Regions from separate parts of the Chromobacterium sp. CCUG 30098 genome, predicted to be linked through region 1. Evidence: predicted binding sites of a transcription regulator. Region 1 holds the regulator's gene; each other region holds the start of a gene.
The links. Region 1 encodes FNR, which switches genes on or off when oxygen is low (the NO sensors DNR and NnrR bind a similar motif). Its sites were predicted from a motif close to TTGATNNNNATCAA; they were not measured.
Positions count from the first base shown of each region.

Region 2: a site for FNR is predicted at 1,797-1,810, ahead of ccoN (cytochrome-c oxidase, cbb3-type subunit I). Genes of this name have one in related genera too.
Region 3: a site for FNR is predicted at 1,756-1,769, ahead of nirJ (heme d1 biosynthesis radical SAM protein NirJ). Genes of this name have one in related genera too.

Region 1 is NZ_JAUCGS010000001.1:1,201,974-1,206,112, forward strand. Features, by position in the region: gene QUG03_RS05615 (alanine/glycine:cation symporter family protein) at 1-72, shown strand, start outside; gene hemN (oxygen-independent coproporphyrinogen III oxidase) at 140-1,546, opposite strand; gene fnr (fumarate/nitrate reduction transcriptional regulator Fnr) at 1,656-2,402, shown strand; gene QUG03_RS05630 (DUF1853 family protein) at 2,462-3,385, opposite strand; gene QUG03_RS05635 (RNA methyltransferase) at 3,375-4,139, opposite strand, start outside.
Region 2 is NZ_JAUCGS010000003.1:159,632-163,770, forward strand. Features, by position in the region: gene ccoO (cytochrome-c oxidase, cbb3-type subunit II) at 1-229, opposite strand, end outside; gene ccoN (cytochrome-c oxidase, cbb3-type subunit I) at 246-1,670, opposite strand; gene QUG03_RS08930 (M61 family metallopeptidase) at 2,143-3,921, shown strand; gene pepN (aminopeptidase N) at 4,004-4,139, shown strand, end outside.
Region 3 is NZ_JAUCGS010000001.1:719,868-724,006, forward strand. Features, by position in the region: gene ahbB (siroheme decarboxylase subunit beta) at 1-419, shown strand, start outside; gene ahbB (siroheme decarboxylase subunit beta) at 406-1,398, shown strand; gene nirJ (heme d1 biosynthesis radical SAM protein NirJ) at 1,827-3,038, shown strand; gene QUG03_RS03445 (Crp/Fnr family transcriptional regulator) at 3,260-3,949, shown strand.

The DNA of each region.
Region 1 (4,139 bases):
GAGTCCACCCCGGTGTTCAAGGTGGCGGATTACCCGGAACTGGCGGCCAAGGTGGAAAAAGACATCTGGTAAGCCTGCGTCCGGCTCCAACGATAAACAGCCCGCGTCATGACGCGGGCTGTTTTGTTGCTAGCCCCGTTCAAATGGTCTTGGAGTAGCGCGCCTGGGTGCGGCGCTCCCGCAGATGCCGGTCGAAGATCATCGCGATATTGCGGATCAGGAAGCGGCCCTTGGGCTCCACCATGATGAAGTCGCCGTCGAAGGACAGCAGGCCCAGTTGCTGGTATTCGCGGATCTGCGGCAGTTCTTCGGCGAAGTACTCGGCGAAGTTGATGCCGTGGATCTCTTCCAGCGCCTCCACCGACAGCGAGAAGCGACACATCAGGCCTTGGATGATGCTGCGGCGCAGGATGTCGTCATTGTCCAGCGTCAGCCCGCGCAACACCGGCAGATGGCCGCTGTCCAGCGCCGCGTAATAACTGTCCAGGTCCTTGGCGCTCTGGCTGTAACAGGGGCCGACCTTGCCGATGGAGGACACGCCAAGACCGATCATGTCGCAGTCCGCATGGGTGGAGTAGCCCTGGAAATTGCGTTGCAGCCGGCCCTGGCGCAGGGCGGAGGCCAGTTCGTCGTCCGGCTTGGCGAAGTGATCCATGCCGATGAAGACATAGCCGGCGTCGGCCAGGCGCTGCACCGAATCCTGCAGGATGTCCAGCTTGGTTTCCGGCGAGGGCAGATCGGCCTCGTTGATGCGCCGCTGCGGCATGAACACGGTGGGCAGGTGGGCGTAGTTGTACAGCGCCAGCCGGTCCGGCCCGATGGCGATCACCTTGTCCAGCGTGCGGCGCACCGATTCCCGGGTCTGCAGCGGCAGGCCGTAGATCAGATCGACGCTGACGGACTTGAAACCGGCGTCGCGCGCGGCCTGGATCACCTCCAGCGTTTCCTCTTCGGACTGCACCCGGTTCACCGCCTGCTGCACCGTCGGTTCAAAGTCCTGAATCCCGACGCTGATGCGGTTGAAGCCGAGTTCGGCCAGTTTGAAGATTGTCGCCGCGCTGACTTTGCGCGGGTCTATTTCTATGGAATACTCCCCCTCCTTCAAGAACTCGAAATGAGTCTTGAGCAAGGTCATCAATCGTTCCAGTTGCGCGTCGGACAAGAAAGTGGGGGTGCCGCCGCCGAAATGCAGCTGTATCACTTGCTCGCGGCGGCCCAGACAGGAGGCGATCATGCGGACCTCCTTCTCCAGGTAGTCCAGGTACAAGTCCGCTTTGCCGCTGTCCTTGGTGATGATCTTGTTGCAACCGCAGTAGTAGCAGATAGTGTTGCAAAAAGGTATATGAGCGTACAATGATAAAGGTTTCCGGTTGGCGCCGATGCTGCGCTGCCGTAGCCAGTGGATGTAGTCTCTTTCGGCAAAACCCGGCGTAAAGCGATCCGCTGTCGGGTATGACGTATATCTAGGACCTGTCCCGTCGAGGCGCTCAATCAGCGCGCGGTCGAATTCAAAATGGGCAGGAGAAAATGGGTGGGTGGTCTTCATGTCGTATTTGGATGGCAAAACCTCTGGTGGACTGGTAAATTTGCGGAAATCCTGCGAATTTCGCTTTGATAAGGGTCAAGCTTCATCGCAAGCTTGTACTAAACATGCCATGTCCGATCAGAACCATATCTCTTTGCATAACCTGAAGGTCTCCTGCTCCAACTGCAGCCTGAAGGAACTTTGTCTACCTGTGGGGCTTAACCGCGAGGAGCTGACCCAGCTCGACGCGGTGATCCGCCAAAGCCGCCGTTTGAAGCGCGGCGAGTACTTGTTCCGCAGCGGCGAAGGCTTCCGTTCGCTGTTCGCGGTGCGCACCGGCTTCTTCAAGACCAGCGTCGCCAGCCAGGACGGCCGCGAGCAGGTCACCGGCTTCCATATGTCCGGCGAACTGATGGGCCTGGACGGCATTTCCGCCAATGTGCACGGCTGCGACGCCATCGCGCTGGAGGACAGCGAGGTGTGCGAGCTGCCGTTCAGCCGCATGGAGAGCCTGGGCCGCGAAATTCCCACCCTGCAGCACCATTTCTACCGTCTGATGAGCCGCGAGATCGTTCGCGATCAGAATGTAATGTTGTTATTGGGCAACATGAAGGCGGAAGAGCGCCTGGCCGCCTTCCTGCTCAATCTGTCGCAGCGTCTGTCCACCCGCGGCTTCGCCGCCAACGACTTCATCCTGCGCATGAGCCGCGAGGAAATCGGCAGCTTCCTCGGCCTGAAGCTGGAAACCGTCAGCCGCACGCTGTCCAAGTTCCAGCAGCAAGGCTGGATCACCGTCGATCACAAGCACATCCAACTGGTGATGGTGGACGAATTGAAGGCGCTGATTTCCGGCTGCGCTCACGCCAACGGACATTGATTCCGCCGCGCGGGCGGACAGATGGAAAACGCAAGGCAAGCCCTCGGGCTTGCCTTTTTTCATGGGGCCGGCGCGCAGTCCGCGATTTGCAGCAGCAGCCGCGACAGCGGCGCCTCCTGAGGCCAGCCCGGCGGCACGGCGAAGCCGCGGGCCACTTCATGCCAGTCGCCGTCGGGGCCGGGCTGCAGTTCGGCCAGCAGCTGCGGCGCCTCGGCCTGTTCCAGGCGCGCGCGTAGTTCCGCCGCGTCGGCGGTGTGTTCCCGCGAGCGGCGCGCCGGCGCCAGCCAACTGAGCCTGGGCAGCCAGGCCCAGCGCGAATCCGCGTTCAGCGCCGGCCAGTCGCCGCGCAGCGGCCAGTATTGCCCGTACAGCGGCTGGGCGCCGGGCGGCGCTTCCGGCGCGGTGTCGCGGGCGTGGAACAGCCAGCCGCTGAGCCGAGCGCCGACCGCGCAGCCCTCAAAGCCTGCCGGCAGCGTCGCTTGCGCAGCCGGGTGGCGGGACAGGCGCAGCTGGGTTTGCAGTTTATGGGCTTTCAGCGCCCAGGCGTCGCGTAGGCTGGGGCCGGTCAAGGTGTCCGCGCTGCGGCCCAGTTGCAGATAGAACTTGCTGGCGGCTTCCAGATGCAGCGGTTGGCCGTCTAGGCGCAGCAAGAAGTCGAACTCGCCGACGGTGCGGCCGTCCGGCGCGCGCACCGGCAGATTGCTGGCCACCAGTTCGATGTGCGGCGCCAGCCGGAACCAGAAGGACAGCAGCCGTTCCGCGTAATGGCCCAGACGGCGGGTGGGCTGGCGCGCCAGCCAGTGCTGAAGTTCGGCAGGATCGGCGTCCAGCGTTTGCAGCAAGGCCGGGCCGTCGGCCCCCAGCAGCCGCTGCGGCGGGATGTCCGCGCCGCTGCGCCAGGGCGAGGGCGCGGAGAGCAGAAAAGCCAGATCGCGCACCGCCGGGTGCGCGTAGGGCAGGGTGAACGGCGGCTTATTCGCCATCCTGTCCGGGCGCGTCGCGGCGGACTTCGCCGTCGGCGGCGCGCTGCACCTGTTTGAGGAAGCCGCGCAGGATGTCGATTTCCTCGCGCAGCAGGCCGGCGCGGTTGAACAGGGTGCGCATCCGGCGCATCATCCGTTCGCTGTTGCGGCGGCGGAAATAGCCTATCTTGTCCATGGTCTGTTCCAGGTGGCCGCAGAAGCCCTCCACCTCGCCCAGCGCCGCCGCGTCGCTGTCTGCGCGCAGATAGTCGACGTCCACGCCGGTGTGGCTGAACAGTTCGTAAGTCATCACCTGCACCGCCATCGCCAGATTCAGCGAGAAGTAGTCCGGGTTGCCGGGGATGGTGACCAGGCGGTTGCATTGTTCGACTTCTTCAATGGACAGGCCGAAGGTCTCGTTGCCGAACACCAGGGCCACCTGTTCGCCGGCGCGGGCGCGCGCCACCAGTTCCGGCGTGGTCTGGCGCGGGGTGGACAGCGGGGTGGTCAGCTCGCGACGGCGGCTGGTCAGCGCGCAGGCGATGGTGACGTCTTGCAAGGCCTCGGCCAGGCTGGACACCACGGTGGCCTGCTCCAGAAGATCCACCGCGCCGGAGGCCAGCGTATTGGCCTCGTCGCTGGGAAACACTTTGGGTTCAACCAGATACAGCCGGCTCAGGCCCATGGTTTTCATCGCCCGGGCGGCGGAGCCGATATTGCCCGGATGGTTGGGGCGGGCCAACACGATGCGAATGTTTTTCAGAAAATCAGGTAC
Region 2 (4,139 bases), on a different contig from region 1:
ACGGACGGATCATCTGCGTGTGGCAGGTATGGCAGCCTTCGCGGATGTAGATGTCGCGGCCGGCCAGCTGCACGGCGGTGTAGGGCTTGACGCCGGCCACCGGCTGAGTGGTCGATTTCTGGAAGGCCAGCGGCAGAATTTCCACCAGACCGGCCACGCTGACGACCAGCAGGGTAAACACGATCAGATAGCCGACGTGTTCTTCGATCAGTTTTTGTATCTTATCCATGATGTTTCCTTGCGCCTCAATGAGCGTGGGCGGTGATGGCCGGGATCTTGGCGTCTACGGCACGGCCCGCGGTTACGGTGCGGAAGGTGTTGTAGGCCATCAGGAACATGCCGAGCAGGTACAGGAAGCCGCCGAGCAGACGCACGAAGTGGTACGGATAGGTGGCCTTGACCGCCTCTACGAAGGCGTAGGTCAGGGTGCCGTCCGGGTTCAGCGCGCGCCACATCAGGCCCTGGGTCACGCCGGAGATCCACAGCGCGGCGATGTACAGCACCACGCCGACGGTGGCGAGCCAGAAATGGGCTTCAACCAGCTTCAGGCTGAACATGGATTCGCGGCCGAACAGGCGCGGAATCAGGTAGTACATGGAACCGATGGTGATGAAGCCCACCCAGCCCAGCGCGCCGGAGTGCACGTGGCCGATGGTCCAGTCGGTATAGTGGGACAAGGCGTTGACGGTCTTGATCGACATCATCGGGCCTTCGAAGGTGGACATGCCGTAGAAGGACAGCGAAACCACCAGGAATTTCAACACCGGATCGGTGCGCAGCTTATGCCAGGCGCCGGACAGCGTCATGATGCCGTTGATCATGCCGCCCCAGCTCGGAGCCAGCAGCACCAGGGAGAACACCATGCCTACGGACTGGGTCCAGTCAGGCAGGCTGGTGTAATGCAGGTGGTGAGGACCGGCCCACATATAGGTGAAGATCAGCGCCCAGAAGTGCACCACGGACAGGCGGTAGGAGTAAACCGGACGGCCGGCCTGTTTCGGGATGAAGTAGTACATCATGCCCAGGAAGGCGGCGGTCAGGAAGAAGCCCACGGCGTTGTGGCCGTACCACCATTGCACCATGGCGTCCACGGCGCCGGAGTAGGCGGAGTAGGATTTCCACAGCGACACCGGCACGAAGGCGGAGTTGACGATGTGCAGCAGGGCCACGGCCAGGATGAAGGCGCCGTAGAACCAGTTGGCCACGTAGATGTGCTTGACCTTGCGGATGGCGATGGTGCCGAAGAAAACGATGGCGTAAACAACCCAGATCACCGCGATCAGCAGTTTGATCGGCCATTCCAGCTCGGCGTATTCCTTGCTGGTGGTCAGGCCCAGCGGCAAGGTGATGGCGGCCAGCACGATCACCAGCTGCCAGCCCCAGAAGGTGAAGGCGGCGAGCTTGTCGGAGATCAGCCGGACGTTACAGGTACGCTGCACCACGTAATAGGAGGTGGCGAACAGGCCGCAACCGCCAAAGGCGAAGATGACCGCATTGGTGTGCAGAGGACGCAGGCGGCCAAAGTGGAACCAGGGGCCGAAGTTCAATTCGGGCCAGACCAGTTGGGCCGCAATGATGACGCCCACCAACATGCCGACAATGCCCCACACGACGGTCATGATGGCAAATTGGCGCACCACCTTATAGTTATAAGTGGATTGCGTTTCCATTTAGGGTTTTCTCCAAGGTTGCTAACTCAGAACGTGACATATCTAATCGGCGGCTTGAAGTCCGGGAAACTGTCCCCATCTGTACCGATGTGACTGTATCCAGACGATGCCGCAGGGAAAACGACTTTTATTAAAATCAAGCGCTTGACCCAGATCGCAGCGGTACTGATGTCTGTATTAGCAGTTCATCCCGTATTGCGACAGCGCAATTTCCCCATTTAGTTAACCCGGCATTCTAAATCAATTACCCATATCGGGCCAGTTTGGACGGCCGGGGGATGTCGCTTTCCCATTTGTCTTTATTTATGTCTCAAGCGAGCGTGACAGTTCTTGCAAATACTGTTGCTACTGACCGAGATTGTATTGTCTGGCGGCCCAGCCTTCTTGACCTGGATCAAGATGTCATAAAACGCAGCGTTTACCCGCGGCAAGTGCTAAAATCAGAAGGTTTTGCAACGATTGCAGGCAGATCATGACCGTTTCCGTCCGCTACACCCTATGTCCGAGCGCCCCGGAGGCGCATCTTTTCGAGGTCGTCCTGACCGTTTCCCGGCCCGCCAAGAATGGCCAGATTTTCTCATTGCCGGCGTGGATTCCCGGCAGTTACATGATCCGGGAGTTCTCCAAACATATTGTGGAAATTCGCGCGGAATCCGCGGGAAAAGCGGTGCGGCTGGTCCAGCTGACAAAAAACAGTTGGCAAGCCGCGCCAGTCAAGGGCTCGTTGGTTCTACGCTATAAAGTTTATGCGTTTGATCTGTCGGTGCGCGGCGCTTATCTGGACGCGCAGCGCGGCTTCTATAACGGCAGCAGCGTTTTCCTGGCGGCGGACGGCTACGAGAACGAGGCTTGCGAGGTGGAGATCCTGCCGCCGGAAGGCAAGGCCTACGCCGATTGGAAGGTGGCGACCAGCTTGCCGGCGCGCGGCGCGGACAAGAAAACCGGCTTCGGCGGCTATCAGGCCGCCTCTTACGACGAGTTGATCGACCACCCGGTGGAACTGGGCGCTTTCGAACGCGTCAGCTTCAAAGCCTGCGGCGTGCCGCACGAATTCGTCGTCTCCGGCCGCTTCCGCGCCGACCTCAAGCGCCTGGCGCGCGACGCCAAGAAAATCTGCGAATACCAGATCAAGCTGTTCGGCGAGCCGGCGCCCTTCGAGCGCTACGTATTCATGCTTTTCGTCGGCAAGGACATCTACGGCGGCCTGGAGCATCGCGCCTCCACCGCGCTGGTGGCCAATCGCGACGACTTGCCGCAGCAGGGCGTCGAGGAGATCGGTGACGGCTATCTGAAGCTGCTGGGCCTGATCAGCCACGAATATTTCCACAGCTGGAACGTCAAGCGGATGAAGCCGGCGGCGTTCACGCCCTACGATCTGAACCAGGAAGGCTATACCCGTCTGCTGTGGGCCTTCGAGGGCATCACCTCCTATTACGACGACCTGAGCCTGGTGCGTTGCGGCCTGATAGACGAGAAGCGCTATCTGGGCCTGCTGGCGGAAACCATCAGCGGCGTCGAGCGCGGCGCCGGCCGCTTGAAGCAGACGCTGGAGCAATCCAGCTTCGAAGCGTGGACCAAGTACTATCGACAAGACGAAAACAGCCCCAACAGCATCGTCAGCTATTACACCAAGGGCGCGCTGGCCGCGCTGGCGCTGGACCTGACCATACGCCGCGACAGCCAGGGCCGTCAGTCGCTGGACGACGTGATGCGCGCGCTGTGGCGCAAATGGCTGGACGACGGCAAGGGCCTGGCCGAGGACGAGTGGGAAAGCCAGGCGCAGGCCGTCACCGGCCTGGACCTCAAGGCCTTTTTCGATCGCGCGCTGCGCGGTGTTGAGTCCCTGCCGCTGGCCGAACTGTTGGCGGCCCAGGGCGTGGAGCTGCGCTTCGAGCCGGCGGCCAACGCCGGCGACCGCGGCGGCCTGGCGTTGAGCGGCAAGCCTGCGCCGGCCAGCCTGGGGGTCAAGGCCGTGGCCGAGGCCCAGGGCGTGCGCGTGCTCAATGTCTACGACGGCGGCGCGGCGCAAGGCGCCGGCCTGTCCGGCGGCGACGTGATCGTGGCCATAGACAAGCTCAAGGCCGTGGACCTGGACAAGGCGCTGGCGCGCTACCAGCCCGGCGATAAGCTGAAACTGCACTGGTTCCGCCGCGACGAACTGATCAGCGCGCAAGTGGAGCTGCAAGCCGCTCCTGCCGACGCCTGCCGCCTGCTGTTGCAGGACGGCGGCGCGCAGTGGCTGCGCCGCTAATATTCATCGGGTCGGCGCCGCTGCCCGGCGTCGTCCCCCTCCAGCCAAGACCGGCGCAGCCGGCATCGAAGGAGACGTAGACATGGCTCAACAGCCGCAAGTCAAGTACCGCAACGACTACGCAGCCCCCGCTTTTCTGATCGACCGCGTCGATCTGAGCTTCGACATCGAAGACGACGCCACCCGCGTGCACGCGCGCCTGGTGGTGACCCGCAACG
Region 3 (4,139 bases), 480 kb from region 1:
GGCCTTATCAAGCGCTGGGCGCGCAATGCGCGCTGAGCGAAGCCCAGACCCTGGCGCAAATCGCCCACTGGCGGCAGCAAGGCGTCATCCGCCGCTTCGGCATGGTGGTGCGTCACCAGGAACTGGGCTACCGCGCCAACGCCATGTGGGTGTGGCGGATAGACGACGACGCCGAACGCGAGCGCGTGGCGCTGGCGCTGGCGGCGGAGCCGGCCGTCACCCTGTGCTACGAACGGCCGCCGCGGCCGCCGGACTGGCCTTACCAACTGTTCACCATGGTTCACGCCCGCGACGCGCAGAGCCTGGACGCCGCGCTGGCGGACATCCGCCGCCGGCACGGCCTGGAACGGCTGCCGCAGGCGGTGCTGCGCTCCACCCGGCGCTACAAACAAACCGGAGCCTGTTATGGATACGCCTGAAGCGCTGGCAATGCTGGACGCCTTGGACGCGCGGCTGATAGACCGGCTGCAAGGCGGCTTCCCGCTGGCCTCGCGCCCCTACGCGGCGGCCGGGCGCAGCCTGGGCCTGGGCGAAGACGGCCTGATCCGCCGCTTGCGCGCACTGCTGCACGCCGGTGTGCTCAGCCGCTTTGGGCCGATGTACCAGATAGAACGCCTGGGCGGCCGCTTCGTGCTGGCCGCCTTGGCCGCGCCGGAAGCGCGCTTTGACGAAGTGGCCGCCGCCGTCAACGCGCTGCCGGCGGTGGCGCACAACTACCGCCGCGAGCACCGGCTCAATATGTGGTTTGTGCTGGCCGCGGACAGCGCCGCCGCCATCGACGCCGCCCGGCGCGGCATCGAACTGGTGACCGGCCTGGAAGTGCACCTGTTTCCCAAAGAGCGGGAATACTTTGTCGGCATGCGTTTTCAGGTGGGCGGCGCGGCTCCGGTGGGCGCGGCCGCCGGCGCGCGGGGCACGGGCGAACCGGCCGCGTTGAGCGAAGACGACCGGCGGCTGATCCGCGCCACCCAGGCCGGCCTGCCGCTGTGCCGCTACCCTTACCGCGACATTGCGCGGCAACTGGGCTGGGCGGAGGCCGAAGTGACGGCGCGGCTGACGCGCTGGCTGGAGCAGGGCGTGGTACGCCGCATCGGCGCGGTGCCCAATCATTACGCCATCGGCTACCGCGCCAACGGCATGGCGGTGTTCGACGTGGCCGACGAGCAAGTGGACGCGCTGGGCGCGCAGTTGGGCGGCCTGGACGCGGTCAGCCACTGCTACCGCCGTCCGCGCCGGCCGGGCTGGCCGTACAATCTGTTCGCCATGCTGCACGGCAGCGAGCGGCCGGCGGTGCTGGCCGCGGTGGACGACGCGCGCGCCTTGCTGGGCGAGGCCTGCCGCGGCCACGAAGTGCTGTTTTCCAGTCGGATTTTGAAGAAAACGGGATTGAGATTGTGAGGGCCGAGTTTTGGGCTTTGTGGTTTTGAATCCGCTGCGCGGATGATGATTTAGGGCCGGTTCCGCCCGGCAAACGGAAAGGAAGATTTGCGCGGCCAAATCTCCCTTTACCCTAAAGGCCGCCCTGCAAGCCTGGCCTGCGGCTTCCCGGCGGGTCCCGTCAGGCCCGAGGCGCGGCTGAACTCGCGATTTGCTAACGTCAAATCGCTCAAACAGGGCAGCCGCTTAAGACCTCGGGCCTGCCACCCGACGGCAGGCTTGAAGGGAGTGGGGGCGCGTCGGATACGCGCTGGCGGTGACGTTTCGCCAGCGGCGTCCTCGACCTTGTGCAAATCAAGTTTGCTTGCCCAGATTCCATTGACCCGCGTCAAGGAGCCGCCGCCGCCCCCGGCCGCACACTGAGCCATCTTCCCGCGGCGGAGCCGGCCATGTTGCGATTAACCCAATACCTGCGCCTGCTGCGCGAGCCGGCGGCGTCCCAACCGCCGGGCCGCGCCATGCCCGTCGGCCCGCAAGGCCCAGTGGTGATCTGGAACCTGATCCGCCGCTGCAACCTCACCTGCCAGCACTGCTACTCCACCTCCGCCAACCGCGACTTCGCCGGCGAACTGAGCACCGAAGAAGCCTATGCGGTGCTGGACGATCTCCACGCCTACGGCGTGCGCGTGCTGATCCTGTCCGGCGGCGAACCGCTGTTGCGGCCGGACCTGCCGGCCATCGCCCGGCGCGCCAAGGCGCTGGGCTTCTATATCGGCCTGTCCAGCAACGGCACCCTGATAGACCCGGCCGCCGCCGCCACGCTGGCGGATATCGGCTTTGACTACGTGGGCGTCAGCCTGGACGGCATCGGCGCCACCCATGACCGCTTCCGGCGGCTGGACGGCGGCTTTGATCTGGCCTTGCAGGGCCTGCGGCTGGCGCGCGACGCCGGCCTGAAAGTGGGCATCCGCTACACCATGACCAATGACAACGCCGCGGACCTGCCGGCGCTGCTGCAACTGATGGCGGACGAAGACATCGACAAGTTCTACTTCTCCCACCTCAACTACGCCGGACGCGGCAACAAGCACCGCGCCGACGACGCCCGCCACGTCCGCAGCCGCTGGGCGCTGGAACTGCTGATCCAGCAGGCGATGGCCCAGCTGGACGCCGGCCGGCCGAGGGACTTCGTCACCGGCAACAACGACGCGGACGGCGTCTACCTGCTGCACTGGGCGCGCCGGCATTATCCGGAGCGCGCCGACGCGCTGCTGCGGGCGCTGCGGCGCTGGGGCGGCAACGCCAGCGGCGTCCACATCGCCAATATCGACAACCTGGGCAATGTGCACCCGGACACCATGTGGTGGAAGGTGACGCTGGGCAATGTGCGGGAACGGCCGTTTTCTACGATCTGGCAACAGCCGCATCACCCCTTGATGAGCGGCCTGCGCCAATCCCCGCGCCCGGTGGCTGGCCGCTGCGGCGCTTGCGGCCACCTGGACATCTGCAACGGCAACACCCGGGTGCGCGCCTGGGAGCTGAGCGGGGATTTCTGGGCGGCGGACCCGGCCTGTTATCTGAGCGACGCGGAAATCGGCGTGGAGCCGGGCCGCCACGCGCGGCCGGCGCTGACGCCGTGGAGCCGGGAGGCCCGACATTGAGGCGAGCGCCGTAGAGCCTGTTTACGATCTCTTTGAGAGGGATGATGGTTCAAAACGTCGAACACGCGGTTTCCCAGGTATCCATGCAACGCTTCAACATATTGAAGCTGCCGGCCTTTTTCTAATCACATCGAACTAGGCGGCTGCTGCCAATGGCGCATGGTCGTTGGCGGAACGCGCTTTTATAGTGAGAACCTACCCCATCATCGAGCCACACCGTCATGAGCCATCTGGACATCCCTTCCTTCCTGCGCCACCAGCCGCTGTTTCAGCAACTCTCCCCGGAACAGATCCAGGCGCTGGTGCCGCACACCCAAGAACTGCGCGGCCTCAAGGGCCAGGTGATCTTCCAGAAGGGCGACCCCTGCGACGGCATGTTCCTGGTGGTGTACGGCCGGGTGAAACTGGCGCTGTCCTCGGCGCAGGGCAGTGAAAAAGTGATGGAAATCATCCACCCCGGCCAAAGCTTTGCCGAGGCGGTGATGTTCCTGGGCCGGCCCTGCCCGGTGATGGCCCAGTTTCTGGAAGACGGCATGCTGCTCAAGGTGGAGGCGGCCGGCATCCTGCAAGCGATAGACCACGACCCGGCCTTCGCCCGGCGCTTGCTGGCCGGCCTGTCGCTGCGCCTGCACGGCCTGGTGCGGGACGTGGAGCGCTACTCCATCGAAAGCTCCTTGCAGCGGGTGATTGGCTATCTGCTGCAACACATCCCGGAAGACGGCGACAGCCTGACGCCGCAGGTATCGCTGCCGGTGAACAAAAGCCTGATCGCCTCCCGGCTCAACCTGACGCCGGAAACCTTCTCGCGCATGCTGCACCAGTTGATCGAGGCGGAGCTGATCCAGGTGGACGGGCGCGACATCACGCTGGTGGATGTGGAGCGCTTGAAAGCGTTTGGCAACTGCGCTTAGAACCTGTTTACGATCTGCTGCGCGTCGGCGATACGGCGTTGAAACCCGCTTCGAAATGCTCATGTACCACTTGTACATTCCGCTTTCTCAGCCGGTTTCGCCTTGTCTCGTCCTAGCTCGCGAGATCGTAAACACGCTCTTAGAACAGGTTCTTAGCGCGCCCCGCCTCAACCGTTTGGATAGCCGGCTA